DNA from 2 places in the Histophilus somni 2336 genome. Region 1 is predicted to be linked to the other one. Evidence: riboswitches for the same ligand, from Rfam matches in the RefSeq annotation. Region 1 holds a riboswitch; the other holds the start of a gene.
What was found. Region 1 has a riboswitch for molybdenum cofactor ahead of torA (trimethylamine-N-oxide reductase TorA). Riboswitches for the same ligand answer to the same signal wherever they lie in the genome.
Positions count from the first base shown of each region.

Region 2: linked by a shared signal. The riboswitch ahead of moaA (GTP 3',8-cyclase MoaA) and the one ahead of torA (trimethylamine-N-oxide reductase TorA) in region 1 are both predicted to bind molybdenum cofactor.

Region 1 covers NC_010519.1:1,453,557-1,470,566, forward strand. The annotation lists gene torA (trimethylamine-N-oxide reductase TorA) at 1-1,945, opposite strand, end outside; molybdenum cofactor riboswitch at 2,043-2,180, opposite strand; gene HSM_RS06600 (NapC/NirT family cytochrome c) at 2,213-3,334, opposite strand; gene HSM_RS06605 (class I SAM-dependent methyltransferase) at 3,521-4,246, opposite strand; gene gloB (hydroxyacylglutathione hydrolase) at 4,280-4,981, shown strand; gene hemA (glutamyl-tRNA reductase) at 5,092-6,393, shown strand; gene HSM_RS06620 (MATE family efflux transporter) at 6,405-7,799, opposite strand; gene HSM_RS06625 (riboflavin synthase) at 7,853-8,461, shown strand; gene HSM_RS06630 (replication-associated recombination protein A) at 8,514-9,854, opposite strand; gene lolA (outer membrane lipoprotein chaperone LolA) at 9,920-10,534, opposite strand; gene HSM_RS06640 (YhcB family protein) at 10,746-11,159, shown strand; gene HSM_RS06645 (Do family serine endopeptidase) at 11,288-12,676, shown strand; gene HSM_RS06650 (low molecular weight protein-tyrosine-phosphatase) at 12,761-13,237, opposite strand; gene HSM_RS06655 (phosphotransferase) at 13,370-14,092, shown strand; tRNA gene HSM_RS06660 (tRNA-Met) at 14,275-14,351, shown strand; gene rimP (ribosome maturation factor RimP) at 14,517-14,978, shown strand; gene nusA (transcription termination factor NusA) at 14,993-16,474, shown strand; gene infB (translation initiation factor IF-2) at 16,495-17,010, shown strand, end outside.
Region 2 covers NC_010519.1:1,721,023-1,738,032, reverse strand. The annotation lists gene cysB (HTH-type transcriptional regulator CysB) at 1-819, shown strand, start outside; gene purR (HTH-type transcriptional repressor PurR) at 870-1,871, opposite strand; molybdenum cofactor riboswitch at 2,020-2,154, shown strand; gene moaA (GTP 3',8-cyclase MoaA) at 2,143-3,159, shown strand; gene moaC (cyclic pyranopterin monophosphate synthase MoaC) at 3,169-3,645, shown strand; gene moaD (molybdopterin synthase sulfur carrier subunit) at 3,667-3,912, shown strand; gene moaE (molybdopterin synthase catalytic subunit MoaE) at 3,913-4,365, shown strand; gene nagB (glucosamine-6-phosphate deaminase) at 4,597-5,403, shown strand; gene nagA (N-acetylglucosamine-6-phosphate deacetylase) at 5,416-6,564, shown strand; gene folK (2-amino-4-hydroxy-6-hydroxymethyldihydropteridine diphosphokinase) at 6,662-7,138, opposite strand; gene pcnB (polynucleotide adenylyltransferase PcnB) at 7,135-8,508, opposite strand; gene dksA (RNA polymerase-binding protein DksA) at 8,810-9,247, opposite strand; gene HSM_RS07725 (DNA internalization-related competence protein ComEC/Rec2) at 9,546-11,972, shown strand; gene msbA (lipid A ABC transporter ATP-binding protein/permease MsbA) at 12,024-13,772, shown strand; gene rlmKL (bifunctional 23S rRNA (guanine(2069)-N(7))-methyltransferase RlmK/23S rRNA (guanine(2445)-N(2))-methyltransferase RlmL) at 13,818-15,974, shown strand; tRNA gene HSM_RS07710 (tRNA-Met) at 16,135-16,211, shown strand; tRNA gene HSM_RS07705 (tRNA-Leu) at 16,217-16,301, shown strand; tRNA gene HSM_RS07700 (tRNA-Gln) at 16,329-16,403, shown strand; tRNA gene HSM_RS07695 (tRNA-Gln) at 16,450-16,524, shown strand; gene HSM_RS07690 (NRAMP family divalent metal transporter) at 16,807-17,010, shown strand, end outside.

The DNA of each region.
Region 1 (17,010 bases):
TTGCGACAACATCAGAGTAAATTTCAATTTTTCCTGATGGTGTACCAAGTGGATTCAGTAAAGGATCATTGCGGAATGCTTCGTAACGTACCCATTTTTTTGATTTTTCAGTTGGTTTAAAGTTAACAGGTTTATTTTCTTGCCAGAATTTTTCAAATTTCGGCATAAGTACACGATTTTTACGTGCTGCATTAAATGCCACGTTGTAAAAATCTTGCAACCATTCCATTTCCGTTTTTCCTTCAGTAAATTTGTCTTCTACTCCTGCACGTTTGGCTAATTCTGCAAAAATATCATAGTCATTTTTCGCTTCAAATTGTGGAGGAACAACTTGTTTCATTGGAAAAATATTCATCATGGCATAATCACCGGACATAGTTAAGTCGTTACGTTCATAGCTCGTTGTGGCTGGTAATACAATATCCGCCATGCGAGCAGTCGGTGTCCAGTTAACTTCATTGACAATAACAGTTTCAGGTTTTTGCCATGCTTTCACTAATGTATTTGTATCTTGGTGATGAACGAAAGGATTACCACCCGCCCAATAAATTAACTTAATGTCAGGATAGGTCACTTTAGAGCCATTATAATCAATTGTTTTTCCGGGATTCAGCAATACATCAGCAATACGTGCTAATGGGAAAGAGAATTTTGATGTATCATCAAGCCATGTTTTTTCTCCGGCTTGTAGTGATGGATTAGCTGTAATTGAACCAATAATACCACCGACTGCGGAAGGTGCACCACCATTAGAATAATGATAACTGAAACCAAATCCGCCTCCAGGTAACCCAATTTGTCCCAGCATCGCCGCTAAAGTAACTAATGTCCAGTGAGTTTGTTCACCATGGCGTTGACGTTGCATACCCCAACCGCCCATTAACATAGTACGTTTTGACGAAAAATCAGCAGCTAACTGTTTGATGATATCTGCAGGTAATCCACAAATTTTGCTTGCCCAATTTGCGTCTTTCGGTTGACCGTCAGTTTTTCCTAATAAATATTGTTCAAATTTATCATAGCCAGTAGTGTATTTTTTCAAGAATGCCTTATCATGTTTATCTGTAGTAACCAACGTATGTGCAATCCCCAACATTAAAGGAACATCGGTGCCTGTATGCACAGGTAACCATTCTGCATTTAAGAATTCACAGCTTTCACTTCTAACTGGATCAATACAAATAATACGTTTACCGCTTTCTTTCAATTTTTTGAAATACTCAATACCTTGTTGATCGGTGGAAGTCCATGCAATTCGCAAAGTCGTAAGAGGATTGGCAGCCCATAAAACAACAATATCTGAATTTTCTAAAACGGTTTCCCAGCTGGTTTGTTGTTCATAAACTTCAATTGTACCTAATACATGAGGCATAATTACTTGTGCCGCACCTGTTGAATAGTCCCCTTTGACTCCGACAAATCCACCGGTAACATTCATGTAACGCTGTAACAAAGTACGGCTAGCATGTAATGCACCTGAGCTATACCAACCATAAGAACCGGCAAAAATACCGCCTGCACCATAAGCATCACGAACACGTTTCATTTCACCTGCAACTAACTCAAAGGCTTTATCCCAAGAAACACGAACCCATTCATCACGTCCACGCAAACTGGTATCTTTATTACCCTCCAAAAATCCTTTACGAACCATTGGATATTTTACCCTTGTTTCACTATAAAGTTGGTCAGCTACTACGCTTTGTAATTCATTTTCGACTGAAATTGGCATTGCAGATCCTGATTTAACTACCTTGCCATTTTCTACAACTACACCTAAAGCCCCCCAATGAGCAGCTGTTACAACGGTATGTTGTTCAGCCGCAACAGCTTTCGAAGCTAATGTTCCGACAACACCGCCACTTAGAGATACGCCAGCCACGCCTAATGATGAATTTTTTAAAAAATCACGGCGACTTGTATTAACTTTATTTTGTGTTTTCATTTTAAACCTCGTTATTTACTAGGCTCACAATGAACTGGTGAAAGAAAAGACATCGAAACGGTTAGAAAACACACCGCACTTTCTCCAACACATTGTGAAAGTTTTATTTTCGACACCTTTCTAAAGGGAGTGGCACAACCATTTCTAGTTATACCATGTGCAACATTTGACAATGTTACAGGCTTGCAACCTTATTTTGCAACTTAGGTCAACAAGCTCGGAGTCGTCAGTTTTTTCAAAAATTTCAGCGTTTCCTTTAAGCGTAGCTTAATGGCTTTTTTCGCCAAAATCTTTGGCATTGCGTTGTAAATAGATTGTTACAGATCGTACGTCATCTGCTGTCATTGATGTACGATCTTTCATCGAATTTACAACACCAATCCATTGATTTGCAGTGTAATGATCTGCCCCAATTGGTGCATGACAACCACTACAATGAGTTTGATTTAAATTATTTCCAAACTGATTTAATGCCTCTAAATTAGACGTTAGTGCATTTTTTGCCACGTTTATTTCAAACGTAACCTCTTTCCACTCAGAATCTGTGACTTTGTCATGAACAGTTTGCAACACGTTCACATTTTTCTCAATTCCATCACCTAAAGCCAACATAATGCGTTGCCCTAATTGTGCATAGACTATTGTTTCCGCCCCTACTTGTTGCCAACCGTGAATTGTGCCGATAACATTGTCATCTTGCAATTTCCAATCATTCACTTCTGCAAACGGCATTAACCGCACTTCATCGCCTTGTGCCAGCTGTGCCGGACTCATTGCCAAACTATATAATATTTTATCGGTTTGCTTAAATTCTCCTGCATGTTTAGTTAATTCACCATATGCGGCTGTATCATCAACCTCTATTTCAGGCATAAAATGAGCAATACCTTTATGGCAATCAATACAAGTTTGATTTGTTTCGATGCCGGTTTTGTGCATTTTTTGTGCTGTCGGTGTTTGCGAAGACATTTCCATTGCTTCGAAACTATGACAACTGCGACAAGTGGCAGAATCTGATTCTTTTAAATCTTGCCAAACGGACTTCGCCATTTCTAAACGATGCTTTTCAAATGCTTCTTCATCAGGCAATTTATCAGTAACATAAGTATGCCAAAGATCTTTCACTGCAAAGACTTTTGTTTTCACATAATGGAAAACGTTATCTTGCGGGATATGGCAATCCGCACATTCGGCACGAATCCCTTTTCGGTTAGAGAAATGTATAGAGGCTTCCCATTCTGCTTGAGGTTGTTGCATTGAATGGCAAGAAACGCAAAATTCAGTGGTACTGGTTGCTTTCATTGCATACTGTACTCCCGCTAAAATAATCACCCCTAATAACACACCAACGATTCCACTAAACAGCCATTTTTTATTTGATTTTGCCATTCGCTTTTCCCCCAAAAATAAAATTCAATAAATCAATTACAACAAAAAAATCATACTCTTATATTGTAACGATATGATGTTGGTAATTCACTAGGCACACACGAAAAATAACGGCTATTTGCACCGCTCTTGACGTAGATCAATATTTAAATTTAAGAGTGAATATGTGAAATAAAATGCGTAATTTTATGTGGCATTTTTAGTATTTTCACCCATAAATTGAAAGGATTGATATGGTACAATTTTGTTTTTTATCTTATGCAGAGGAAAAGGATAGGTTCTTTTTTGTGCCACTATTAAAGTTAAAGGAGAAAAGCAATCTTGTTGTTTTTTTTCACTCAAATTGACTTGATCGAGTATTTCAAAATTTAATAATTTTATCCAATCAAGGATACGCCAAGTGAAATATTGTTTAAAGGGAAGTGCGGTTTGATTTTTATGATTTAAATTTTGTTTGAAAATCAATGGGCTATAAGGGTTAAATAAGGAAATAAAGAGATAACCGTCATTTTCTAAAACCCTGGCTATTTCACCTAATAATTGATGGGAATGTTGCGTGAAGTTTAATGTATTGGCTAATACGCAAGCGTGAATAGATTGTTGTACAAAAGGAAGTTGTAATGGATCAGCTTGTATCAGACTAATTTCTTCTGTTACGTTTTGATTAGCTGGAAAAAGTGCGGTAGGATTTTTCGTCATTTCCGGCATGAGGATTATTTTGTGGCGTAAAGGTAAATTGAGTTCTAATTCAGCACTTAATCCGCCAATCATGAGCCACTGATCGCCCAAGACTTTTGGAAACCAATCTGCAAAAAAATCATTGATTAGGCTACAATACGTTGTTCCTTTTTGGATATGTTGCCAACTCATCGGCAATCGATAATTTTTTACTGATTTTATGTTGAATTTCATATTTTCTAACTTGATACCCTTTGGAGGAGCTTGATGTTAATTCCTATTCCTGCACTTAATGATAACTATATTTGGGTGTATAAACGAGAGAATTTATCTGTAATTGTGATCGATATACCGGAAATAGCTGCATTATCTCAATTTATACAGGCACAAAATTTAGTGATTGGAGCTTTGCTGATCACACATAACCATAGGGATCATATTGGTGCTTTGGCTGAATTTAAGCAGTTTTATCCTCATGTTCATATTTATGGTCCGGCAGAATGTGCCGATCAAGGGGTGACACAAGTCATTGATGCAGGAAGGTTAATTATTGATGAATATCATATAGATGTATTACCGACCGGCGGGCATACGGCACAGCATCTTAGTTTTTTGGTAGATGGTCATTTATTTTGTGGAGATACTTTATTTTCTGCTGGTTGCGGGCGTGTTTTTACGGGAGACTATTCGCAAATGTTTACTTCTTTACAGTTACTCAAATCCTTGCCGGATGAAACAATAGTTTGCCCAGCTCATGAATATACGTTAGGCAATTTAGCGTTTGCTTTAACTACAGGCAAAAATAAAAGTGCGGTTCAAAAGCAACTTGAAAAAGTAAAAAAACTAAGAGCAGAAAATAATCCCAGTTTGCCGACAACATTAGCATTAGAAAAACAAATTAACCCATTTTTGCAAGTTGAGGGCCTTGAGGAATTTATTGAGTTGCGTAAAGCAAAAGATATGTTTTAACCTAAATTAGCAATTCTATTGTATTGATAGACAATCGAATTTGCTCAATGTGAGACAATTTATTAGAATAGCGACGTTTTTTACATGAATTTCCCAACAATAAATTATTTATGACCATTCTTGTTCTCGGTATTAATCATAAAACTGCGTCTGTTGCACTACGAGAGAAAGTTGCTTTTTCTGACGAAAAGCGTTTGTTGGCATTGAAGCAAATTAAACAAACTCAGCTGGCAGAATGTGCGGTGATTTTATCAACTTGCAATCGAACGGAAGTGTATTTACATAATAAAAATGTTGGACCTCAAAATGATGAAGTCTGGTTAGATAGTTGTGTTCAATGGTTTGCAGATATTCATCAAGTAGATTTAGAAGAACTGAAAAGTTGTTTATATAGTCAGCAGAATTTACAAGCATCTCGTCATTTAATGCGGGTTGCTTCCGGTTTAGATTCTTTGATTCTCGGGGAGCCACAAATTTTAGGTCAAGTAAAACAGGCCTATCAAATGAGTGAAGAGTATTATTCACTGCATTCTGATATTGGCATGATGAGTACTGAGTTATCTCGCTTATTTCAAAAAACTTTTGCTACGGCAAAACGAGTTCGTACTGAAACTCATATTGGAGAAAGTGCGGTATCGGTTGCTTATGCAGCCTGTAGTTTAGCTCGTCAAATTTTTGATAGCTTACGCAATTTGAATATTTTGCTTGTGGGTGCCGGAGAAACCATTGAATTAGTCAGCCGTCATTTATTGCGTCATGGAGTGAACGGCTTAGCTATTGCTAACCGTACGTTATCTCGTGCGGAAAAATTGGTGGAAAAACTAGAAACAACACAAAAGATAGATATTTTTAGTTTAGACAGACTTTCGGAAGGGTTAAAGAGAGCAGATATTGTTATTACCTCTACCGGCAGTCCTCATGTTTTAATCTCCCGAAACTTGATTGAACAGGCACAGCAAATGCGTCATTACAAACCAATGCTGATTGTTGATATTGCGGTTCCTCGTGATGTGGAGGAAAGTGCGGGGGAAATTGAATCTGTATATCATTACACTGTAGATGATCTACATAATATTATTCAACATAACATCAACCAACGTGAACAAGCTTCTCAACAAGCTGAACATATTATTCAGCAAGAAAGTGCAGATTTCTTTGAATGGCTTAAAGTACATCAATTTTCTAATTTGATTCGCAATTATCGAGAAAGCGCGGAGATAATTAGACAAGATTTACTCGAAAAAGCCTTGCAGGCTCTGCAAAATGGTGAGAATACAGAGCAAGTTTTACAAGAGTTGAGTCATAAACTGACTAAGAAGCTGATCCATCAACCTACTCAAGCTATGCAAACGATGGTAAAAGCCGGTAATACAGAAGGTTTACAGGCTTTTTCTCATGCAGTTAAGTCCTAGGAAAGTACAATTTATTTAAGTTTATCCAGTTTTGCCAATAAAATAGGTGCTGGTTGTTGTTGAATTTTATACATACGCCAAAGCAGTAAAATAGCAGCGATTGTTAAACTCACTACAAAAGATACCCAAAAGCCGGCAGCACCGATACTTGGAATAATCCAGTCGGTTCTTGATAAGGAAAATCCTAACGGCATGCCAATGCCCCAATAACAAAAAAGGGTAATGTATAAAATAGCTTGTGTATCTTTATATCCCCGTAATGCACCACTGGAAACTACTTGAGCTGTATCCGAAAATTGATAAAGTGCGACGAGCATCAGCAGACTACTTGATATAGCAATCACTTCTTTATCATTTACAAAAATTGCTGCTATTTCATAGCGGAAGAAAAAGATGATGGATGCCGTCAGGAAAGCAATAGATAAACCTACAGTAAGAGCAGAGAAAGATATCTGCTTGGCATTATCTATTTTGCCTTCGCCTAGACGTTGACCAACAAGAATAGTAGTAGCCATACCTAAAGACATAGGTAACATAAATGCAAAGGAGCTGGTATTTAGTGCAATTTGATGGCTTGCTACAACTTGAGTACCGAGAGGTGATAATAATAGTGAGGTAAGTGCAAATAATGCCACTTCACAACATAAAGAAACCGCAATAGGCAATCCTAAACGAAATAATTTTGCCAAAGTTTTCGTATCAGGTTTTTCAAATAAATGTTCAAAAACCTTGAGATCACGTTGATTTCTAGCATGCTTACTATAGACGATCATCATTAAGCACATTATCCAGTTGACAATAGCTGTTGCAATGCCACAACCAACCGCTCCAAACGCCGGAATACCTAATTTGCCGTAAATAAAAATATAGTTTAGAGGGATATTGCATAGTAAGCCAAAAAATGTAATCACCATAGCCGGTTTTGTTTTGGCAATGCCGTCATTTAAGCAACGGAAGTTAATTAATAATAAATAACCAGGTAATCCCCATAACATTGCACGCAAATAACCGATGGTAATATTGGCAAGTTTTTCTTCCATTTTCATATATTGAATGACAAAATCGCTATTGTAGATTAATAAGCCAAGAGGAATACAGCTAATAAAAACAATCCATAAGCCTTGGCGTATTTGATGAGCAATATGATCTCGTTGTCCGGAACCATTTAAATAAGAGATTGTTGGAGGCAAGGCAAGTAATAAGCCATGTCCAAATAATACTAGGGGTAACCAAATAGATGCCCCAACTGCAACGGCAGCCATATCTGCTGCACTAACACGTCCAGCCATTATTGTATCTACTAACCCCATGGAATTTTGTGCTACTTGTGCAAGTAAAATAGGGGTAGCGATGGCAATTAATTTTTTAGCTTCTGTGTGATATTGTTGAAAACGAGTTAATTTCATAAAAATCCGATTTTGCTATAATATTGGAAATATTTATTTAGAGAGAACTTTATATGTTTACAGGAATTGTCCAAGGAACAGCACAAATTCAGTCTATTATTGAGAAAGCTAATTTTAGAACACAGGTAATTAAAATGCCACAGGATTTATTAGCAAATTTAGAAATTGGTGCATCTATTGCAAATAATGGTGTTTGTTTAACGGTTACAGAAATTAAGGGTGATTTGATTAGCTTCGACTTAATGGCGGAAACATTACGTATTACAAATTTAGGTAATTTAGCGGTAGGCGATTTTGTTAATGTTGAACGTGCAATGAAAATGGGGGATGAAATTGGCGGGCATATTTTATCCGGTCATGTTTATTGCACTGCAACAATCCAAAATCGTATTCAAGCAGAGAATAATTTGCAAATTTGGTTTGAAATGCCTACAGCTGAATTAATGAAATATGTGTTAACTAAAGGATTTATTGCTATTGATGGAATTAGTTTAACCGTTGGCGAAGTCAAAGGGCAGTGCTTTTGTGTGAATTTAATTCCTGAAACAATTAACCGCACTGTGATTGCAAAATATGATATAGGTGATTTAGTCAATATTGAAATAGATTCTCAAACACAGGCGGTTGTGGACACAGTAGAACGATACTTGGCAAACAGATAAATTCATTTTGCCTAAAATCTAAAATTGTGGGAGTGTACTCTCACAATTGTATCTATTTATAGCGTTTTTTTGTGCTTTGCTCATCTAAATTATGCAATCGTGCTAATTTTTCTTTAAGTTGAATTTCCAGTCCACGATCTGTAGGAAAATAAAATTTCGTATCTTTTAATTCTTTTGGAAAATAATTTTCTCCTGCCGCATAGGCATTAGGTTCATCATGAGCATAACGATATTCTGCTCCATATCCCAACTCTTTCATTAAATGAGTTGGTGCATTACGCAAATGTACCGGTACATCATAATCCGGCATTTCTTTTGCGAGTTTTTTTGCTTGTTTAAAGGCAACATATACAGCGTTACTTTTAGGTGCAACAGCTAAATATACAATCGCTTGTGCGATAGCACGTTCTCCTTCAGCTGCACCAACTCGAGTAAAACAATCCCATGCTGCAAGTGCTACTTGCATTGCTCTCGGATCGGCATTGCCTACGTCTTCGGAGGCAATAGCTAATAAACGCCTTGCAACATAGAGAGGATCACCTCCGGCAGTAATAATTCTAGCATACCAATATAAAGCAGCATCGGGAGCGGAGCCACGAATAGATTTATGTAGAGCGGAAATTAGATCATAAAATCGATCCCCTTGCTTGTCGAAGCGAGCCTGTCGTTCCCCTAATACTTCAGTTAGGAGACGATGATTAATCAATTTCCCTTTTTCTGTTTCATCTGCCATATCCACCATGAGTTCTAAACAATTTAGTGCTAAACGGGCATCCCCATTGACATATTCAGCTAAGGTTTCAAGAACATTTTCAGCGAAAATCAACCGCTCTTTTCCCAATCCTTGCTCTGCATCTTGGATGGCATTTTGTAACACTGTCACAATATTAGATGTAGTTAAAGGTTTCAAAATATAAACTTTGACACGAGAGAGTAACGCATTATTTAATTCAAATGATGGATTTTCTGTGGTTGCACCTATAAAAATGATAGTGCCGTTTTCAATATGAGGCAAAAAAGCATCTTGTTGGGTTTTATTAAAACGGTGAACTTCATCAACAAATAAAATAGTTTGTTGACCCATTAAACGGTTTTGTTTTGCCCGTTCAATACTTTCCCGAATCTCTTTCACTCCGGCGGTAACTGCAGAAATACGCTCAACTTGGGCATGAATTTGTTGTGCAATAATCTCTGCCAGCGTTGTTTTTCCTGTACCAGGCGGGCCCCAAAAAATCATAGAATGAATATGTCCGTTTTCAATGGCTTTATATAGTGGCTTTCCAGCTCCGATTAAATGTTCTTGGCCACAATATTGCTTCAGTGTTTGCGGTCTCATTTTTGCGGCTAAGGGTTGAAATGCCGAGTGAGAGAAATCAAGTGAAAAAGTGGACATATAAAACTCCATTAAATGATTAAAAGTGGACGTTTATTACGTCCAATCATTTCAATTTTAATTAATTATTTTTTACGTTGATCGTCAAATTCAACGCCCTTAGGCAAGGTAAATGTGAATATTGCATCATTTAAGGCTGGATTGGTAATCTTACGCAGAATATACAAGTTACTTTGCCCATCTTTCTCTATTGTACTAAAATTTTTTAATACACCATCTTTTTCAATTCGAATATTAAATTGCTTGATGGTACTTTTCTTAGATTTTGGTTTAATAATAAACGTATCGGATTTTTGCTCAACAATATATTGTTGCCAATGACTTGGATTATTACTTGTTAGCAAAACAAAGGGGGTATCGCTTAAGGTATCTTCAACCCAATTTGCTGTTACTTGCTCAACAAAAGGATCGTAGAACCATAATGTTTTTCCATCTGCAATAATTTGACTTTCTTGAGGTGTTTCATTGTCCATACGAAATAAATTAGGACGTTTGAGTTGTATTTTTCCACTACCTTGCTGTATTTTTTTTCCCTGTGCATCAGTCACTTGTTGTGTATAGTCAGCACTTAACACATCAATTTTATTTAAACGATTTTGTAACTCATTAACCGCATTTGCCCAAGTTACATTACTGATACCTACTAATAAAAGTGCGGTTAAATTTAGATATTTTTTCATTATTTGTCCTTTTCAATTGAAAATGAATTGATTCGATATAATCAAAAGGCTGAAATGTTGTATAACATATCATAAAAGATAAGTATAACCCCTAAAAAATAAATAATATTCCGTTCAGTTTATGATACTGTGATCTAGTGCAAAGAAAAATTTTTTTCGCTAGCTATAATACAACTTGGTAGTTTAACAGTTTATTTGAGGAGTATTTCTTATGCAAAATTGGGCACCTGAGGTATGGCAAAGTGCATTAATTGGTTTATGTATTGGAGTTTTTATCGGTTACTTATTATTGCGTTTCACTAAAGGAACGGTCAAAAAACAGATAAAAACAGAGGCTGAGTTGGAGCAAGTGAAAATTCAACTTAACAATCAGAAACGACAATTAGAGCAACATTTTGCTGAAAGTGCAGAGTTGTTAAAAAATATTGCACAGGATTATCAAAAACTTTATTTACATTTAGCTAATTCATCTACAACACTATTGCCTGAATTGGCACAGAAAGAATTATTTTCACCGCATTTATTAGCCACGGAATCTATTTCGTCACAACAAGATAAATCAAAAGATAATCAGCCTAGAGATTATTCTGAGGGTTCATCAGGTATTCTTAAAGCTGAAAAATAACTATTTCTAAATAGGCACATTGAGGTGCCTATTTTGCTGTTTTTCTTTAATCTCTTTGAATTTCTGAAACTTTTTTGTATTTTTTCTGTCTTAAATTAGCGATATGTATGATTTAAATGGAGAAAAAAGTGAAAAAATCTAGCTTTGTTTTAACCGGTATTGCTTTAGGGTTAAGTGTTCTAACAACATCAATTAATGTTCAAGCAAGTTTGCCTATGGCAGTTGATGAACAATCTCTTCCAAGCTTAGCACCAATGTTACAAAAAGTTTTACCCGCAGTGGTTTCTATTGCGGTAGAAGGGAAACAAAAAAATAATTTTTCTTTCAATAATGAAATTCCTGAAGAGTTTCGCCGTTTTTTTGGTGACAGCTTTGGTTTTGAAGGATTTAGCAGTCGTGCACCGCGGAGTTTTCGTGGTATTGGATCTGGAGTGATTATTGATGCAGAAAAAGGTTATGTATTGACAAATAATCACGTGATTGATCAGGCTGATAAAATCACGGTCAAATTAGAAGATGGGCGTGAATTCAAGGCAAAGGTTCTTGGCAAGGATGATATGTCGGATATTGCACTTATTCAATTAGAAAATCCTAAAAATCTGACCGCAGTTAAGATCGCTGATTCTGATAAATTAAGAGTTGGGGATTTTACAGTTGCTATCGGTAATCCATTCGGTTTGGGGCAAACCGCAACATCGGGAATTGTTTCGGCATTAGGGCGTTCAACAGGATTTGATAGCGGAGCTTATGAGAACTATATTCAAACTGATGCTGCTGTAAATAGAGGTAATTCCGGAGGACCATTAGTAAATTTAAATGGTGAGCTTATAGGGATTAATACTGCTATTATTTCTCCAAGTGGCGGAAATGCGGGAATTGCATTTGCGATTCCAAGTAATATGGCAATCAGTTTAGTTAAGCAAATTATTGAATTTGGCGAAGTTCGTCGAGGATTACTCGGTATTAAAGGAGGTGAATTGAATGCCAACTTAGCAAAAGAATTCAATATTGATGTACAACAAGGTGCGTTTGTGAGTGAAGTATTGCCAAATTCAGCGGCAGAAAAAGCCGGACTTCAAGCGGGTGATGTGATCACGGCAATTGATGGACAAAAACTGGCAAGTTTTGCGGAGTTGCGTGCAAAAATTGCAACAAGTGGTGCCGGTAAAGAAATTAAATTGACCTATTTACGTGACGGTAAATCGAAAACTGCGAAAGTGAAATTGCAATCTGATGATGGAGATACAATTTCTGCAGTTGGTAACATTTCTATATTAGAAGGTGCGGAATTAAGTAATTATAATCAAAAAGGCACAAAAGGCGTTGAAATTAAAGAAGTTAAATCAAGATCTCTTGCTGCTCAATATGGTTTAGAAAAAGGCGATATTATTATTGGAGTGAACCGCCATAAAGTAGAAAATTTATCTGATTTACGTAAAATTTTAGGCAAAAAACCTTCAGCTATTGCCTTGAACATTTTACGAGATGACAGTCGTTTTTATTTATTAATCCAATAATTTTACTGAACCTATAATTCTTATTAAGACAAAACGAAATCCGCACTTTAAAGATTGACCGATCAAAGTGCGGATTTTTTGTGTTTAAAGATGATGTTCTTGTCTAATTTTTTTGAGTAACTCATCGCAGCATTTATCCAGTAATTGATAAGTCTGCTGAAAATTGCCGGTATACCAAGGATCTGGAATATGATCACAAGCTAAATCTTCACATATCGTGGTTATTTGAAAAAGTTTAGATGGTGCTTTCGTAAAGAATTTTTCTAAATCATGTAGATTGTTGTTATCCATTGCGATTAAATAATCAAATTGTTGCCAATCACTATTGCGAATTTTTCGGCTGGTAAACCCTCTGTTATCAATAGCATATTGGGTAAGAATCTTTGCCGTTTCTTGGTGCATATTTTCTCCATCATGCCAACCGGAAGTTCCGGCACTATCTGTAAAAATTTGATTATCTAAATGAGCTAATCGAATTTTTTCACGCATAATATATTCTGCCATTGGGGAGCGACAGATATTACCTAAACAGACAAATAAAATTTTAATTTGTGGTTTCATGTTAAGCCTTTGCCTTATGATGAATAAAAGTGCGGTTGTAATTGTACATGTTTTGTGCCAATTTAGATAAGTTTTTATTAGCAATAATCTATGGTAATATTCGCTTCCCCTTTATTTTAAAAGTGACTAATCATGTCTTTACCAAAATATGTTGAACAACTGTTAAAAGAGAAAAGTAATGTTCGGGTATTCTCGTTTAAATATGATGGGAAATCTTATTGGCTAAAACAAACCGAAAAACTTTCTTTTATTTGGCGGTTCTTGAAATCCAATCCAGCGGAAATGTTAAAAAGTGAAATTATTCGCTTACAAGAACTTAATAAAAAATCAGCACCTGTACCTAAGTTAGTTTTATTTGGTGATAACTTTTTTGTGACTGAAGATGTGGGAAGTAGTGCAAATACTTGGGTTGAAAATGAGGATTTATCTATTGAATTAAGAAATAAGGTTTTGTTTGATTGTGCTCAAGCATTGGCAAGTTTACATAAACAAAATATTACTCATGGTCGCCCAGCCTTGAGAGACATGATTTGGTGTGAAGAAAAAGTTATTTTTGTTGATTTTGAATGTACCTCGTCAAGTAATAACATAGATTGGCAAAAAATTCGTGATGGATTAGTTTTTATTCATAGCTTAGGACGTTCTTCAACTGTTTCGGATGAGCAAATAGCATTGACTGTTACTCATTATCGTCAGTATTGTGATGCTGATATTTGGCAGAAAACTGCTGATTTCATCTATAAATATCGTTGGGCATATTATGTTCTTCGTATTTTCAAACCTGTTGCAAGAATGGATTTAATTGCTATTTATCGTTTATTCGAAGCTATTTTAAAAAATCAGGAAACATTATGATAAAAAAAAGTGATTGTTTGGAGTATTTGTGCGGTTTGGTAATGGCAGTTTAAGTGTTAGGGGCATAATAATAGTATTCGACTTTTTATTAAATTGTTTATAACATCAACAAATAACAATAAATTAGTAATTTTATCTTGCTATTTTTTTTATGACAGATATAATGTGTCGCATATTTCGGACGCGGGGTGGAGCAGCTTGGTAGCTCGTCGGGCTCATAACCCGAAGGTCGTTGGTTCAAATCCAGCCCCCGCAACCACTTTACATAGAAGTTTTCGTAAAGGACCCCACTGTGACTTGGGGTTTTTTTATGCGAGTAAACTTGAGATTTAGTAAACGGGCTGATAGCCCTTTTTTTACATCTGTTTGTTATGAAATGTAGAAAAAAACTCAATCTTACGTGCTATTTTGAGAGGAGAGGATAGTGGCAACATTAGAGGATAAATTACAAGAATTATTACAACCTTCAGTAGAGGATTTAGGTTGTGAGCTTTGGGGTATTGAATGCCAACGTTCCGGACGTTTTTTTACAGTACGTTTATATATTGATAAAAAAGATGGCGGTGTAACGGTTGATGATTGTGCTGATGTCAGTCGTCAAGTAAGTGCGGTGCTGGATGTGGAAGATCCTATTGCGGATAAATATAATTTGGAAGTGTCTTCGCCAGGCTTAAATCGACCATTGTTTACATTAAAACAATTTGAGAATTATATCGGACAGGATATTTCTGTTCATTTACGTGTTCCTATGTTTGACCGTCGTAAATGGCAAGGTAAGTTAGAGAAAATTGAAAATGATATGCTGACTTTGATTGTTGATAACCAGCCACAAGTATTAGTTTTTGGCAATATTCAAAAAGCCAATGTTGTTCCCAAATTCAATTAATTAGAGAGACAAAAATGAGTAAAGAAATTTTATTAGCCGCTGAAGCGGTTTCCAATGAAAAATTGTTACCCCGTGAGAAAATTTTTGAAGCATTGGAAAGTGCAATTGCACTTTCGACGAAGAAAAAATATGAACAAGAAATTGATGTTCGTGTAGTCATCAATACTAAAACCGGTGAGTTTTCTACGTTTCGTCGTTGGTTAGTGGTTGAAACAGTACTCAATCCAACGAAAGAGATTACATTAGAAGCAGCTCAATTTGAAGATCCGGAAATAAAATTAGGTGACTATATTGAAGATGAAATTGATTCGATTGCTTTTGATCGCATTGCGATGCAAACAGCACGTCAAGTAATTAGTACCAAAATTCGTGAAGCAGAGCGTAATAAAATTGTGGAACAGTTCCGTTCACAGGAAGGTGAAATTGTTTCCGGTACAGTGAAAAAAGTAAATCGTGATTCTATTATTTTAGATTTAAGTCAACAGGCTGAAGCTGTTATTTTGCGTGAAGATATGTTACCGCGTGAAAATTTCCGTCCGGGTGATAGAGTTCGTGGTGTACTATACAAAGTAAGTCCGGAAAACAAGGGTATTCAATTGTTTGTGACTCGTGCTAAGCCTGAAATGTTAGTGGAATTGTTCCGTATTGAAGTTCCTGAAATCGGCGAAGAGTTGATTGAAATTAAAGGTGCCTCACGTGATCCGGGATTACGTGCAAAAATTGCTGTCAAAAGCAATGATAAGCGAATTGATCCAGTTGGAGCTTGTGTCGGTATGCGTGGCTCTCGAGTTCAAGCAATTACCAATGAATTGGGGGGGGAGCGTGTAGATATTGTGTTATGGGATGATAATCCTGCACAATTTGTAATTAATGCAATGGCACCGGCAGATGTGAGCTCAATTGTTGTTGATGAAGATAATCATTCTATGGATATTGCCGTTGAACCGGAAAATTTAGCACAAGCTATTGGACGCAATGGTCAAAATGTACGTTTAGCAACACAGTTAACTGGTTGGGTCTTAAATGTTATGACAATAGATGATTTAAATGCTAAACACCAAGCGGAAGATAACAAGATTTTAGCTTTATTTATGACCGCACTAGAGATTGATGAGGAGTTTGCTCATATCCTTGTTGATGAAGGATTCACTAATTTGGAAGAGATTGCTTATGTTGCTGTAAACGAATTAACGGCAATTGATGGCTTAGAAGATGAGGATCTTGTTGAGGAATTACAAGCTCGAGCGAAAAATGCGATTACTGCAAGGATGTTAGCTGAAGAAGAAGCATTGAAACAAGCTCAGGTTGAAGAAAAATTATTAAATTTAGAAGGTATGTCTCGTCATATTGCATTTAGATTATCAGAAAAACAAATTACAACTCTTGAAGAATTAGCTGAACAAGGTGTTGATGATTTATCAGATATTGAAGAATTAAGTGCTGAACAAGCTGCAGATTTAATTATGGCTGCACGTAATATTTGTTGGTTCAATTAGGAATAAAGAGTAATAAGATTATGGCAGATGAAATAAAAAAAGAAAATGCACCCAAAAAGTTGAGTATTCAACGTCGAACAAAAACTACAGTGAGTGGAACAAGTACAACGGGAAAAAGTAAAGAGGTTCAGGTTGAGGTGCGTAAAAAGCGTACAGTTACTACCGATCTTGAACGTAAAGCTCAAGAACAAGCCAAATTAAAAGCCAAAGAGGAAGCAGAGAAAAGAGCTGCTGAGGAAAAGCTTGCTGAAAAAGCGAAGCGAGAAGCGGAAAAAGCTAAAGCTGAGCAAATAAAGATAGAGAAAGCTAAGGCTGAACAAGCTAAAGCAAGTAAGAAAAACGTTGATGTAGAAAAAGAAAAACGTCGAGCGGAAGAGGCTGAATTACGTCGTAAAGCCGATGAATTGGCTCGTCAAAAGGCAGAAGAAAAAGCACAAAAAGCGGCTGAAGAAGCTAAACGTTACGCTGATTTTGATGATAGTGACAATGATAACGGTAAGTTGGATGATTATAGCGATTATCACTTAACTTCCAGC
Region 2 (17,010 bases), 270 kb from region 1:
AATGGTAAACATATTAAAGGCCTAACACCGGCAGGGGCAAGAATTGTCGCCGTGGCAAGGGAATTATTAGTTAAAACACAAAATATTAAAGCAATTGCCAATGAATATACTCGTCCAAATTGTGGAGTTTTACGTATTGCGACAACAAATACGCAGGCTCGTTATATGTTACCTTCCGTCATTAGACGTTTTTCTAAACAATATCCGGAAGTAAGTTTACATATTCATCAAGGTTCTCCTACGCAAATTTATGACGCTCTTTTATTCGGTGAGGTTGATTTTGCAATTACAACAGAAGCACAATATCTTTTTGATGACGTTGTTTTATTGCCTTGTTATATGTGGAATCGCTCAGTAATTGTCAAACCGGAACATCCTTTGGCTCAATGTAAGAAATTGACAATTGAAGCACTTGGTCAATATCCTCTAGTGACTTATACCTTTGGTTTTACAGGGGGATCTGATTTAGACTATGCTTTTAATAGTGCGGGGTTATTGCCTAACATTGTTTTCACAGCGACAGATGCCGATGTTATCAAAACCTATGTCCGTTTAGGGTTAGGCGTAGGAATAATGGCATCAATGGCACACACTGAGGCTGACAATGATTTAGTTGCACTTGATGCAAGCCATTTATTTAGATCGAGTATGACACAAATAGCGTTTAAACATGGTATTTTTTTAAGAAATTATATGTACGATTTTATTCAATATTTCTCACCGCACTTAACTCGAACATTGGTCGAGCAAGCTGAACGTTTAAGAGATAATAATGCGGTGAAAAAATTGTTTGAACATATTCAATTAGATAATAGATAAAAAAATAAATACCTACAAAAATATTATGGAGATTTATTTTAAGATAGATTTTATAGCGTTTTCACTGATTTGCGAATAACAAGCTCAGGATAAATTTCTATAATTTCATGTTCTTTCCCCTTTTCACTAATCCGTTTAAACAATAGGTTAATTGCCTGTACACCTAAACGAGATTTTGATTGATGTATCGTTGTTAAAGGGGGAGAAAAGAAGCGTGAGGCATGAATATTATCATAACCAATAACTGAAATATCATCAGGCACTTTCAAACTTTTTTCTCCAATTGCTGAAATTGCACCCAATGCCATAACATCGTTACAACAAAAGACTGCAGTCGGCAGTTTATCTTGCACAAGAATTTTATTCATACATTCATAGCCATCTTCCGGTTCAAAGAAGCCCTCCATGATCCAGTCAGGATTGATAGCCAGATTTGCTTCTTGCATTGCTTTTTCAAATCCCTGATAACGCATTACTGCGGTAGTTTTTTTTAATTCTCCGGAAATAATCGCAATATCTTTATGACCATTATCAATCAGATATTTTGTCGCAATATATCCACCGGAGAAACTGTTATCTTGGATAAGATCCGTATTTTCATTAAATGGTCCCCAATCCATGACAACCATCGGCAAATCTTCGAATGCGGCAAGGAGATTAAGAGAGTTTTGAGTATATTCAGCACACATAACGAGTAAGCCGTCAACACGTTTTTTAGCCAGCATGTCGAGATGGTTTTTGATTTTCTCCGGATTATTTTGCGTGTTGCATAGAAATAGAGAATAACCTTGTCGATAACAAAGCTCTTCCACGGAATGAATAATTTCTGCAAAATAGGGAGTTTCACAAGTTGTAACAATCATTCCTATAGATTTTGTTGTATTGACTTTTAAACTCCTGGCAACCGCACTTGGTGAGTAGTTGAGGTTTTTTATTGCTTGCAAAACTTGTTGTTCAGTTTCTTTTGCAACAAAACGTGTTTTATTGATGACATGGGAGACCGTTGTTGTGGATACTCCCGCCATTTTTGCCACATCTTTAATTGTTGCCATAATATCTCTCCATAAAATTTCACCTATTATAAAGATTGAAATGCTTAAGGTGAATGTTTATCACTTAAATTTATGTACTAAATTACAATTTTTTAATTTCATTCATTTAAGACTAGGCTAATGAGTTAAATTTCTTTAAAATACGAGCGTTATCGCATAACTCCGAGCTTGTTTACCTAAGTTGAAAAATAAGGAAACAATGCCAGCAAATATAATTGCTCAGGGATAATATTGGAAACGACTTATCCTTTCTTATTTAAAAAGGTGTCTAATGCAAAGATCTATTTCTATTCATAATGTTATTGAAAATCATCTTATTGATGCGTTTCAACGTAAATACTATTATTTACGCTTGTCTGTCACGGATATGTGTAATTTTCGTTGTAACTATTGTTTACCTCATGGCTATCGAGCGGAAAGCACAAAACCCAGTTTTCTGAATCTGGTTGAAATTAAACGATTGGTGAATGCCTTTGCACAATTAGGTACAGAAAAAGTTCGTATTACCGGTGGTGAGCCAACTCTTCGTAAAGATTTCCTGTCCATTGTTGAAAATATTCGTGCTATTGAAACAATAAAAAATATTGCATTGACGACTAATGGCTACAAAATGGCTAGACAAGTTGAGGATTGGAAAAAAGCGGGAATCAGTGCAATCAATGTGAGCGTGGATAGCCTTGATCCTAAAATGTTTCATGCGATTACCGGCGTTGATAAATTTCACGATATTATGCGAGGAATTGACCGTGCTTTTGAAATTGGTTATGAAAAAATTAAAGTGAATTCAGTGTTAATGAAATCTCTCAATGATAGGGAGTTTGATCAATTTTTAATGTGGGTCAAAGAGCGTCCTATTCAAATGCGATTTATTGAATTGATGCAAACCGGCGAAATGGCTCAATTTTTTCATCAATACCATTTATCAGGTCAAATTTTAGCGGAAAAACTTATAAGAGAAGGGTGGAGCATACAGAAAAAAGAACGTGCAGATGGACCGGCAAAGGTATTTGCACATCCTGATTATAAGGGCGAAATTGGATTGATCATGCCTTATGAAAAAAATTTTTGCACAAGTTGTAACCGTCTAAGAGTTTCGGCAAAGGGAAAATTACACTTGTGTTTATTTGGTGAAGAAGGAATTGATCTACGAGATTTATTGCAATTTGATGAGCAGCAGAACCAATTAAAAAGTCGAATTTTTACAGCATTGCAAAGTAAAAGAGAACATCATTTTTTACATATTGGCGATAGCGGTATTCGAAATCATTTGGCGAGTATTGGAGGATAAAAGGAAAATATGACAACATTTACGCATATCAATCATCAAGGTGAAGCGAACATGGTAGACGTATCTGCTAAACAAGATACTGTTCGTGAAGCAAGAGCGGAAGCATTCGTTCGAATGTTGCCGACAACATTGAACATGATCCTTTCAGGGCAGCATCATAAAGGTGATGTGTTTGCTACTGCACGTATAGCCGGAATTCAAGCGGCAAAACGTACTTGGGAACTTATTCCGTTGTGCCATCCATTGTTATTATCAAAAGTTGAAGTAAATTTGACCGCACTTCCTGAAATAAGTAGTGTTCGTGTTGAAAGTATATGTAAATTAAGTGGAAAAACCGGCGTTGAAATGGAAGCATTAACCGCCGCCAGTATTGCTGCATTGACCATTTATGATATGTGCAAGGCAGTACAAAAAGACATTGTTATTGAACAGGTTAGATTACTTGAAAAGAGCGGTGGAAAATCAGGGCATTTTATTGCTGAATAGACAAGAAGTGAATTTATAAAGATGTTAAAAGTATTATTTTTTGCACAAACGAGAGAATTAATCGGTGTTGATGAATTAGAGGTTAAAGCGGAATTTGCAACAGCAGAGCAGTTACGTCAACATCTCAGCCAAAAAGGTGATAAATGGGCATTAGCTTTAGAGAAAGGGAAGCTATTGGTTGCGATTAATCAAACGCTTAAACCGTTGGAAAGTGCGGTTCGTTCCGGAGATGAAATTGCATTTTTCCCACCTGTTACGGGAGGATAAATGCCAGATATTAAAATTTCCGTTCAAGAGCAAAATTTTGATCAAAATGCGATTTATCAATGGCTAACCGAGCCTCATAGCGTAGGTGCTGCGGTTATTTTTATCGGTAAAGTAAGAGAGATGAATTTGGGCGATTCGGTTTCCGGTTTATATTTGGAACATTATCCGGCAATGACAGGGAAAGCCTTGCAGGAAATTGTTGTCGAGGCAAAAAAACGTTGGCAACTTTATCGAGTTGCAGTTGTGCATCGTGTCGGTTTGTTAAATACGGGTGATGAAATTGTCTTAGTGGGTGTCAGCACAGCTCATCGAGGTGATGCTTATCAGGCTAATGAATTCATTATGGATTATTTAAAAAGCAAAGCCCCTTTTTGGAAAAAGGAACAAACTTGCCAAGGTACACGTTGGATTGAACATCGAGAATCCGATCAACAAGCGTTGGAAAAATGGTAAATCAAAAGGTTTATATTATCCTTTATACCGACACCATTAATGTTGCTTAATAATATGTTTCGCAATGTGGAACAATCCAAATGTAGCGGTTATTTATCTGTGATTGAGATCACTATTTTAAGAAATAGGCTAATTATTATTAGATTTAGTGTATAATTTTATTTATTATTCTATTTCTGAAATAAAACTTCATTTTGTACATGACAATATCGAAATAATTAAGGTGATTTTATGCGTTTAATTCCATTAAAAACAGCACAACAAGTCAGTAAATGGGCTGCAAAATATATTGTTGACCGTATTAATACATTCGCTCCTACTGCAGAACGTCCGTTTGTACTAGGTTTACCAACGGGAGGAACGCCATTACAGACATATAAAGAGTTAATTAAACTGTATCAAGCGGAGGAAGTGAGTTTTAAATATGTTGTAACTTTTAATATGGATGAGTATGTAGGTCTACCTAAAGAACATCCTGAAAGTTATCATTCTTTTATGTATAATAATTTTTTTAATCACATCGATATTCAGCCACAAAATATTAATATTTTAGATGGGAATACAGATGATCATGATGAAGAATGTCGCCGTTATGAAGAGAAAATTAAATCTTACGGTAAGATTAACTTATTTATGGGCGGTGTAGGGGTTGATGGGCATATTGCCTTTAATGAGCCGGCATCTTCTCTTGCCTCTCGTACTCGAATTAAAACATTAACAGAAGATACATTAATTGCCAATTCTCGTTTTTTTGATAATGATGTAACTAAAGTGCCTAAATATGCACTTACTATTGGAGTTGCAACTTTATTAGATGCGGAAGAAGTTATGTTGTTGGTAACAGGACATAATAAAGCCTTGGCTTTACAAGCTGGTGTTGAAGGAAATGTTAATCATTTTTGGACAATTAGTGCATTGCAATTACATCGTCATGCTATTTTTGTTTGTGATGAACCGGCAACACAAGAATTAAAAGTAAAAACGGTTAAGTATTTTACTGAACTGGAACAACGTGCTATTCATAGCGTGCTTGATTAAAAGGACGAAAAAATGAAATATGCCTTTATAAATTGTGTGATCTATACGGCAAAAGAAGTGCTGTACGGACATGCAGTAGTGGTTGAAAACGATAAAATTTCAGCCATTGTTTCCGAAGAACAGCTATGTAATGAAATTCAACGTATTGATTTAAAAGGTAATAATTTAACCGCTGGTTTTATTGATTTGCAGTTAAATGGTTGTGGGGGCGTAATGTTTAATGAAGATATTAGTGTCCGCACATTAGAGATTATGCAAGAAACGAATTTACGCTCCGGTACGACAAGCTATCTTCCGACTTTTATCACTTCACCTGATGAAGGGATGAAAAGTGCGGTGCAAGTCATGCGAGATTATTTGGAAAAATATCAAAATCAAGCATTAGGTTTGCATTTAGAAGGACCTTATCTAAGTGTTGAGCGTAAAGGTGTGCATCGTGATGAATATATTCGAGAAATTACGCCCGAGATGAAATCTTTCTTATGTGATAATGCGGATGTCATTACTAAAATTACTTTAGCAGCAGAAAATCCAACCGCAAAACATATTCCTGAGTTTGTAAAAAATGGGATCTTGGTTTCTTTAGGACACAGCAATGCAAGCTATGAAGTTGCAAAAAAGGCTATTCAACTAGGAGCAGGTTTTGCAACACATTTACATAATGCTATGTCGCCAATTAGTTCTGGACGTGCAATGGGTGTCGTTGGTGCAGTATTAGATAGTGATATTTATAGCGGTATTATTGCCGATGGTTTACATGTGAGTTTTGAAAATATCAAACTGGATAAAAAGTTGAAAGGCGATAAACTTTGTATTGTGACTGATGCGACAGCCGCCGCCGGAGCCAATATTGAATCTTTTCAATTTGTTGGAAAAACAATCTATGTGCGAGATGGAAAATGCTATGACGCTAATGGTACATTAGGCGGTGCGGCGGTCACTATGATAGAGTCGGTAGAAAATATGGTGAAATATGTTGAAGTTCCTCTAGATGAAACTTTACGTATGTGTAATTTATATCCGGCTCGTGCAATCGGCGTTGATGATAGATTAGGTTCGATTGAAGTGGGCAAGATTGCAAACTTAACTGTCTTTGATAATCAATTTAACGTGATTGGTACCGCAGTGAATGGTGAGTGGAAAACTTATTGTAATTTATAGTCAACGACGTCAAATCCTTCGAAAAAAAATTCAACAATGTTTAAGTTGAAAATTAGTTCAGCAAATAAGGCAAATATTATGATATTTGCCTTAAATTTTATAATTTTTGCATTTGATGATGAGTGAAATTGAGCATTATATCCGCTAATTTTTCGCCATGAGGTAAAATGAGATGTGGTGCAATTTCATAAAGAGGAATGATAACAAATTCACGATTTTTCATATCGTAATGAGGAATTGTTAAGCGTTCATTTTGGATAATTTCATTGCCATATAACAAAATATCTAAATCTAAAGTACGTTCACCCCAACGACGTAACCGCACTCGTCCTTGTTGGTTTTCTATATGTTGTAATTGATCCAATAGGGCTATGGGATCTAATTCGGTTTTTAAACAAGCAACCGCATTCACGTAATCCGGTTGATCTTGTGGACCAAGAGGTTTACTTTGATAAAAAGAACTTACCGCACTTAATTTACAACTTTTGAGTTGAGCTAATGAACCTAGTGCCAGATTTAGTTGTTGTATAGGCGTATCAAGGTTACTTCCTAAAGCGATATAAACAGTCTTCATGATGATAGCGTAGATTTCCGATGTTTTTTTGAACGATAAAATTTCTTCTTCGGTTTCGGATTAAGGCGTTGTTGTTCTTTTATTAAACTTTCACGTTGATCTTGGTTACTAAGTTGATATTCATGCCACCAAGTTGCCAATTCAATTGCCTCACCCCCCTCTATTTGTGCACGCATAACGAGGAGATCAAATGCCGCCCTAAATTTGGCATGTTCCATGACTCGCATCGGAGCAGAACCGGTGCGTTTAAGCAGTTGAAGCTGTAGAAACCAAATATCTCGGATGACAGTTGTATGACGACGTGGTGCGGCAAGTGCGGTACAAAAAGCATCTAAAATATCATTACTTGCTAGAGCATAAGCATCATGATTATTGAAACTACCTTCATTTTTGAGTGTTTCAACTTTCTCTCTTAGCGGATACCAGAAGAAAGCGGCAAACAAGAAGGCAGGATTAATTGGTAAGTTATCGGCAACTCTTTCATCTGTAGAGGTAAGAGCGGTAATAATCATTTTTTCTGCAAAGCTATCCGCTTTATCGGTGAAATAAGATGTAAGCGTGGGAAATAATTGATCAAACAATCCGTATTCACGTAACAACTGATAAGTTTTTATACCATAACCCGCTTGTAAAAGTTTTACACTTTCGTCAAAAAGTCTTGCCGGAGGAATATTTTTTAATAAATGAGCCATTTTTTTGATAGGTTCTTGGCTAGGCTTATCCAAAAACATATCCAGTTTTGCCATAAAGCGAATAGAACGAAGCATGCGTACAGGATCTTCTTGGTAGCGTTTAACTGGATCGCCAATTAAACGTAACTTTCCGGCTTTGAGGTCTTCAATGCCGTTGAAATAATCACGTAATGTATTATTTTGCGGATTATAATAAAAGGCATTGACGGTAAAATCACGGCGTTCGGCATCTTGTTCAATAGTTCCATAAACATTGTCACGCAATAGCATACCGGCATTATTTTGTTTTGCCTGGCGTTCATTATGATTGTCCGTGTGTGCTGCACGGAATGTTGCCACTTCAATAATATCACGTCCAAACATAATATGAGCTAAACGGAAACGACGCCCCACTAAACGACATTGTCGTTGAAAGATAGCTTGAACTTGCTCAGGTTTAGCATTAGTTGCAACATCAAAATCTTTTGGCTTTTTGCCTAATAATAAATCTCTTAAACAACCGCCAACAATATAAGCTTCATAACCATTACGATGTAATTTTTCTACAACTGACAGTGCATTACGACTGATCATACGTGGCATAATTCCGTATTGAGACGCCTTGACAACATATTTATTGTGTTGATTTTTGTGTATCGATCGCTGTTTTGTTGCAATAAAAGGCGACTCAGTTCGCATTTCCTGAGAGATAGTTTTATGTTTTGAAGTAGAAACTGTTAGAGGCAAATTTGAGCTTGGTAATTTAGCTACTTTATTTTTTTTTCTTAACAGATTTTGAATAAATTTTAAAATAATAAACCCCTTTTTTAATATCTTGTAGTTTTATAAAAATTCAAAAGTGCGGCAGAGAAGACCGCACTTTATTTGTATTAACACTAACAATTGATTTATGTTCTAAAATTTCTTTTAAGCTAACAAACCAACTATCAAAAAACGTTTCCAAAATTTATTTTTACATTATCCAAATTTGATCAATTGGTTAACCGATCATTTGTTTTTCACGAATTTCAGCTAACGTTTTACAATCAATACAAAGATCTGCTGTCGGGCGAGCTTCTAAGCGACGAATACCGATTTCTACACCACAGGAATCACAATAACCGAAATCGTCTGTTTCTAATTTTTTCAATGTATGTTCAATTTTTTTCATTAATTTACGTTCACGATCTCTCGCACGTAACTCCAAACTAAATTCTTCTTCCTGTGTTGCACGATCAGCAGGATCCGGAAAGTTCGAAGCTTCATCTTGCATATGTGCTACAGTACGAGATGTCTCTTCCTGAATTTGTGTTTGCCAAGCCTGCAAAATTTTTCTGAAATGAGAACGTTGCTCATCGTTCATATATTCTTCGCCTTTTTTTTCTTTATAAGGGTCAACGCCGGCGAGCACTAATAAACTTAAAGATGACTTAGACATTTAAATCTCCTAATAATTATTCATTCTGTGGCTTACAATTGATTGTAACTTAAGAAAGCACTTTGCAAACTGGTTATGATTGTTCAAAAACTCCAAAAAATGGAACAGCTGATTTTAAAGGCACTATAAATATCAGAAGTTGCTCAAATAAGCAAATAAATTTATGTTAACTCTTCATTTTTTTCTATTATTTTGTTGATTTTGTGATTTGTATTCCAAGATAAGTTTATCTGACTTGGTTTTTATGGGTATTTTTTTCATATTGTAGATTAAGAATTAATTAATCTTCAATTTATCAATGAAATTCAACCTTGATCATTACCTTTTTGTTATTTTAGTGAGTGCAATGACATTGCTAATTACGCCTCGTATTTTTTTATTGAATTGGCAATGGATATTGATCTTATGTCTTGTTCTTGGGTTAGGATATATTGGTGTTAAAGCAGTATTTTTTCGCTGTGTTCTAAAGCTATTTTTCATTTTTGTTCTTGGGTTGGGATTTTTTCATTATCAAGCATTAAACTTGTTGGAACAAAGTGAGCATATTACCCGCTTACCTAAAAAAGTACAAACTAACGTTAAAATAGCTGAAATTATTCAGCAGAAAGACTATCAAGCAGTGATCGCAGAAGGAAAATTCACCTCATCTTTGCCAACACAGCGAATTTATTTAAATTGGCGTACTGAGCAAGAGGTTCAAGTTGGTGAAATTTGGCAAGTAAATATGCACATTCGTCCGATTTCTTCTCGATTAAATATAGGAGGATTTGATCGTCAAACCTGGTATTTAGCAAAAGAAATTACAGCTTATGCCACAGTAAAAAGTGCGGTGAAAATTGGTGAGGATTTTTCTTGGCGAGCTACTCGACTGAATCAAGCTTTACAACAAACTTCCAATTTAGTTTCACAAGGTTTATTGCTTGCATTGGGTTTTGGTGAAAGAGCATGGTTAGACAAGGAATTATGGCAACTTTATCAACAAACCAATACCGCACATTTAATTGCAATTTCAGGGTTGCATATTGGTTTAGCTATGTTCATCGGTTTTACATTAGGGCGAGCTATTCAATTATTATTCCCTACTCGTTATATTGAACCTTATTTTCCTTTAATATTAGGGATTTTTTTAGCATTCTGTTATGCAGAATTAGCGGGATTTTCAATTCCTACTTTTCGTGCGATTGTCGCTTTATTTATAGTTTGTTTGTGTCGTATATGTCGAGTTTCCTATAGTGTTTGGCAACTATTTTTGCGGGTTATTTGTGTTTTACTGATACTTAATCCATTTATGTTATTGTCAGCCAGTTTTTGGCTATCAATCGGAGCGGTAGGTTGTTTGATCATGTGGTATCAATGGATACCGCTAAATTTATTTTTATGGAAAGAAAAGCCTTTGGCACAATCTTCCTTGAAAAAAGTGCGGTATTTTATCGGTCTTTTTCATTTGCAATTTGGGCTTTTGTGGTTTTTTACACCTATCCAACTCTTAATTTTTAATGGTATCGCCTTAAATGGATTTTGGGCTAATTTATTATTGTTGCCTTTGTTCAGTTTTTTGTTAGTTCCACTTATTCTTTTTGCTGTACTGACGGAAGGTGCGTTAAATAGCTGGAATATAGCTGATCAGCTTGCTATATGGATCAATCAATTGTTAAAGCTGTTACCAAATCAGTGGATCAATATTTCTCTTGCAGAAAGCTATTTTATTTCAGCTATATTAGCTTTGCTCTTCACCTTATGCTGTAAATGGATTATTAAGTGTTCAACCGACGATGATTTATCTTTATTGAGAAAAGTTAGAAAAAAAAGTTTTTACCCTATACGGTTGAATTTTTCGGACGGTTTTTCACATAAAAAATATCAATATGGTATGGTGGTCAGTTCAGCTATGTTTGTTATTTTTTTATGTCTGTGGTTTTTTTCGCTATATGAACAAGGGCGATTAAAAAACACACAATGGCAATTTGATACTCTAGATGTTGGTCAAGGATTGGCAAGTTTATTGGTAAAAAATCAACATGGAATTTTGTATGATACGGGAGCAAGCTGGAAAAATGGTAGTATGGCAAAAATTGAGATTATTCCTTATCTAAGAAGACAGGGTATTATTCTTGATAAAGTTATATTAAGTCATGATGATAATGATCATGCAGGTGGAGTAAAAGATATTTTCCAAGCTTATCCGAATGCTGAGTTTATTAGTCCCTCATTAAAAAAGTACGAGAATTCTCCAGAAAATAGACCGCATATTGCTTGTCAAAAAGGAAAAATATGGCATTGGCAAGGGTTATATATTGAAGCTTTATCGCCAAGTAAAATTGTGATGAGAGCCAATAATCCGGATTCTTGTGTGCTGATAATTTCAGATGGACAGCATAAAGTACTATTAACAGGAGATGCTGATGTGGCGACTGAATATAAAATTTTGTCTGACTTGGGTAAGATTGATGTGTTACAGGTCGGACATCATGGTAGTAAAACGTCAACCGGTGAGAAATTACTACAGCATATTCAGCCTAAAATTGCTTTAATTTCCAGTGGACGTTGGAATCCGTGGGGATTTCCGCATCAAGATGTCGTCAAACGCTTAAATGCGGTTGAAAGTGCGGTCTATAATACGGCCATTTCCGGCCAAATCCGTTTAACATTTAAAGGAAAAGATATTCAAATTCAAACCGCAAGGACAGAGTTTAGCCCTTGGTATAGAGGATTAATTGGCTTGTAATTTAAATAAATGTATAATGCCACTCAATTTTTTTACGATAGAAGTATGAATATGCAAGATAAAGATCTTTCTACATTACAAACATTTAAACGGCTATGGCCAACAATAGCACCTTTTAAATTAGGCTTAATTGCTTCTGCTGCAGCATTGGTATTTAATGCTTTAGCTGATGCGGCACTCATCCAAATGTTAAAACCGGTGTTGGATGAAGGTTTTGGTAAAGTTGACAATTCGCTCTTGAGAATAATGGCTATTGTGGTGGTTTTGTTAATATTTGTTCGTGGGGTCACCAATTTCATTTCAACTTATTGTCTAGCTTGGGTTTCGGGTAAAGTTGTGATGGTGATGCGTCGTAGATTGTTTAGGCATTTAATGTATATGCCCGTTACTTTTTTTGATCAGAATTCGGTAGGGAGGTTACTGTCACGTATTGTTTATGATAGTGAACAAGTAGCAAATTCTTCATCAGGTTCGCTAGTTACAATTGTACGTGAGGGGGCTTACATCATAGCTTTACTCACGGTCATGTTTTATACCAGCTGGCAATTGGCTTTGGTGCTTTTTATTATTGGTCCAATTATCGCGATTATCATTCGTATAGTGTCAAAAAAATTTCGTGAATTGGGAAAAAATTTACAAAACTCCATGGGAGATTTAACCTCTTCAGTAGAACAAATGTTAAAAGGCCATAAAGTTGTTTTAGCTTTTGGCGGACAAAAAATTGAAGAAGAGCGTTTTGATCAAGTAAGTAATAATATGCGTCGTAGAGGCATGAAAGTTATGGTAGCTAGTGCAATTTCCGATCCGGTTGTACAAATAATAGCCTCATTTGCACTTGCTGCCGTTTTATTTTTGGCAACACTACCGGAAATCATGACACAAAATCTCAGTGCGGGTTCATTTACTGTCGTTTTTTCATCAATGCTTGCTATGATGCGACCACTAAAATCTTTAACTAACGTAAATGCACAATTTCAGCGTGGAATGGCGGCTTGTCAGACTTTATTTGCATTATTAGATCTCGAAACTGAAAAGGATACAGGGAAACATGTTGTAGATACAGTTAAAGGGGAAGTGCGGTTTGAAAATGTTACTTTCAGTTACAGTGGAAAAGAACATCCGGCATTGAATAATATTTCTTTCACTATTCCGCAAGGTAAAACCGTTGCATTGGTGGGACGATCCGGTTCAGGTAAATCGACTATAGCTAACTTGGTTACTCGTTTTTATGATGTTGAACAAGGTAAAATTACTTTAGACGGGGTGAATATCCAAGATTATACTTTGGCAAATTTACGTGAACATTGTGCGGTTGTTTCACAGCAAGTTCATTTGTTTAACGATACTATTGCTAACAATATTGCTTATGCAGTTACAGAGAAATGTACTCGTGAGCAAATTATTGAAGCGGCTGAAGCGGCTTATGCTATGGAGTTTATCGAAAAATTAGAAAATGGTTTGGATACCGTGATTGGTGAGAACGGTGCGAGTTTATCAGGCGGACAGCGTCAGCGTTTGGCTATTGCTCGAGCCTTATTACGAGATTCGCCGGTTTTGATTTTAGATGAAGCAACTTCTGCTTTAGATACAGAGTCGGAACGTGCAATCCAAGCCGCTTTGGAAACTTTGCAGAAAGATAGAACGGTATTGGTTATTGCACACCGCTTATCAACTATTGAGAAAGCAGATGAAATATTAGTGATTGAGCAGGGTGAAATCAAAGAGAGAGGTTCTCATCAAGAGTTATTAGCCTTAAATGGTGCTTATAAACAGCTACATAGCACGCAATTTAATCATTAATGTTAATTGGGCTTTCGCCCAATTTTTACTTTATAGAGAGATAGAATGAAACAACTTTTTGCTACTACGTCACGTGGTTTTGAAGAACTTTTAAAAGTTGAATTAACGGATCTTGGTGCTCAAGAATGTCGAGTTGTACAAGGTGGAGTTCACTTTATTGCGAATGATGAAACGCAGTATCGCATTTTATTATGGTCAAGATTGAGTTCTCGTATTTTGTTACCGCTTATTACAACAAAAATTTATAGTGATTTAGATTTATATTCTGCTATTGTTGGACAAAATTGGTTGACTCATTTTGATGAACGAGTTACTTTTTTGGTAGATTTTAACGGTACTAATAGAGAAATTCGCCATACTCAGTTCGGTGCAATGCGTGTTAAAGATGGTATTGTAGATTATTTTGAGCGTCATGGAAAAACACGTCCAAATGTGGATAAAGAGTATCCCGATATTCGTATTCATGCCTATTTAAATCAAGATGAGTTAGTTGTATCTCTCGATTTGAGCGGAGAGGCGTTGCATCTGCGAGGTTATCGTGAAGATACAGGGAAAGCACCGTTAAGAGAAACATTAGCTGCTGCAATTGTTTTACGTTCCAGTTGGGAAAAAGGGACACCTCTTGTTGATCCTATGTGCGGTTCCGGCACTTTATTGATTGAAGCAGCACAAATGGAAGCTCAGATAGCACCACAATTACATCGTTTACATTGGGGATTTGATTTTTGGAAAGGTCATAATCAAGTTGTATGGGAAAAAGTAAAGCAAGAGGCAGTTGAGCTTGCAGAGCAGGCATTTAATCGAAAATTAACACCGCACTTTTGGGGCTTTGATTTGGATCATCGAGTATTGAAGAAAGCACAGAAAAATGCTCAAAATGCAGGGGTCTCACATCTCATTAAATGGCAACAAGGTGATGTTGCAGGATTGAAAAATCCAACTGAACAAGAAATAGGAACAGTGATTTGTAATCCGCCTTATGGTGAAAGATTAGGCACTACTCCGGCTTTAATTGCTTTATATTCTGTATTCGGTCGTCAATTAAAAACAGAGTTTGCAGATTGGAACGTTTCAATTTTTAGTGGAGAACCTGCATTGCTGGATTGTTTACGTTTACGTGCGTATCGTCAATTTAAGGCAAAAAACGGTCCTTTAGATTGTGTCCAAAAAAATTACCATATTGCTGTTCGTAAACAGGTAGAAAGTGCGGTTGAAAATTCGCAAGAAAAAACATTGACTTTTGTATCGGAAAATACACAAGTTGCACAAGATTTCGCTAATCGTTTACGTAAAAATATCAAGAAAATTGATAAATGGGCTAATCAACAAAAACTGGATGCTTATCGTTTATATGATGCCGATTTACCTGAATACAATTTGGCGGTTGATCGCTATGCGGATCATATTATAGTACAAGAATATGCGGCACCTAAAAATGTTGATGAAAATAAAGCTCGTCAGCGTTTATTGGATGCTGTAAGTGCTATTTTATCGGTAACAGGTATTGAAACGAATAAATTAATTTTAAAAGTACGTCAAAAACAAAAAGGCACCAGTCAATATGAAAAACTCGCTAATAAGGGAGAGTATTTTTATGTGCATGAATATGGTGCAAAATTATGGGTAAATTTAACTGATTATTTGGATACAGGGTTATTTTTAGATCATCGTTTGACCCGTAAAATGCTGGGAGAAATGGCTGTAGGGAAAGATTTTCTTAACTTATTTGCTTATACAGGATCTGCAACGGTTCATGCTGCGTTGGGGTTGGCAAAATCAACAACCACGGTAGATATGTCAAATACTTATTTAAATTGGGCAGAACAGAATTTGTTGTTAAATGATATTGAAGGTAAACAGCATAAACTAATTCAAGCAGATTGTTTGCAGTGGTTGAATAAATGTGATCGTCAATTCGATTTGATTTTTGTTGATCCTCCCACATTTTCTAATTCTAAAAGAATGGAAGATAGCTGGGATGTTCAACGTGATCATATTAAGTTAATGGCAAATCTAAAGCGTATCCTACGAACAAATGGAACTATCGTTTTTTCCAATAATAAACGAGGTTTTAAAATGGATATAGACGGTTTGCAAGAATTAGAGTTAAGTGCGGTAGAAATTTCTGCTAAAACGTTACCTTTAGATTTTGAACGGAATAAACAAATTCATAATTGTTGGATTATTCGACATCAATCATAAACGGTTATTAAAAACAGTATAAGATGCTTTTTATCTGAATTGTATAATCTATATGCGAACAGCACTGAAATCAAAAAAAACATTAAAAAATAGTTGACGAGTAAGGTATATATCAGCATAATTAGCCCCGCAAAGCCGATGAGGGTAATGCAAATGATATGGCTATGTAGCTCAGTTGGTTAGAGCACAACACTCATAATGTTGGGGTCACAGGTTCGAATCCCGTCATAGCCACCATGTTTGCGGGACTGGCGAAATTGGTAGACGCACCAGATTTAGGTTCTGGCGCCGCGAGGTGTGTGGGTTCAAGTCCCTCGTCCCGCACCATTCATTAGCTTGCAAATCTTTAGTAGGTGGGGTATCGCCAAGCGGTAAGGCACCGGGTTTTGATCTCGGCATTCCTAGGTTCGAATCCTAGTACCCCAGCCATACTATCCTAATCACTTCTTAATTGACTCAGATTTAGAATATCTATTGGGGTATCGCCAAGCGGTAAGGCACCGGGTTTTGATCTCGGCATTCCTAGGTTCGAATCCTAGTACCCCAGCCATCTTATTTTTCGGTTTTTCATCTTGTTACAGAAATTGTGTTCTTTGCTTTTACTTTTTATATGTTTTTTATTTGTTTGCTAACTTCTTAATTTCTAGAGTTTATTTCTTTTTATTTTTTAAAAAATAGCATTAAAATCTAGTAAAGTTAAATATTTTGGATTTATATAATTATTTTTTGTTTATAAATCTTCTTTATTAGAATTTTATTTTTTATTTTTCTCTTGTTTTTATATTTAAATATTTTAGAATTTTAATTCGTTAGATGGTTAGTAGGAATTTTTATGAAAGAAAATCAACAAGTAAATCAATCTTTTTGGGCAAAAAAATTAAGTGCACTGGGTCCTGGTATTTTAATGGCTTCAGCGGCTGTTGGCGGTTCGCATATTATTGCGTCGACACAGGCAGGTGCTATTTATGGTTGGCAATTAGCCATTATTATTCTTTTAGCGAATTTATTTAAATATCCATTTTTTCGTTTTGGTGTG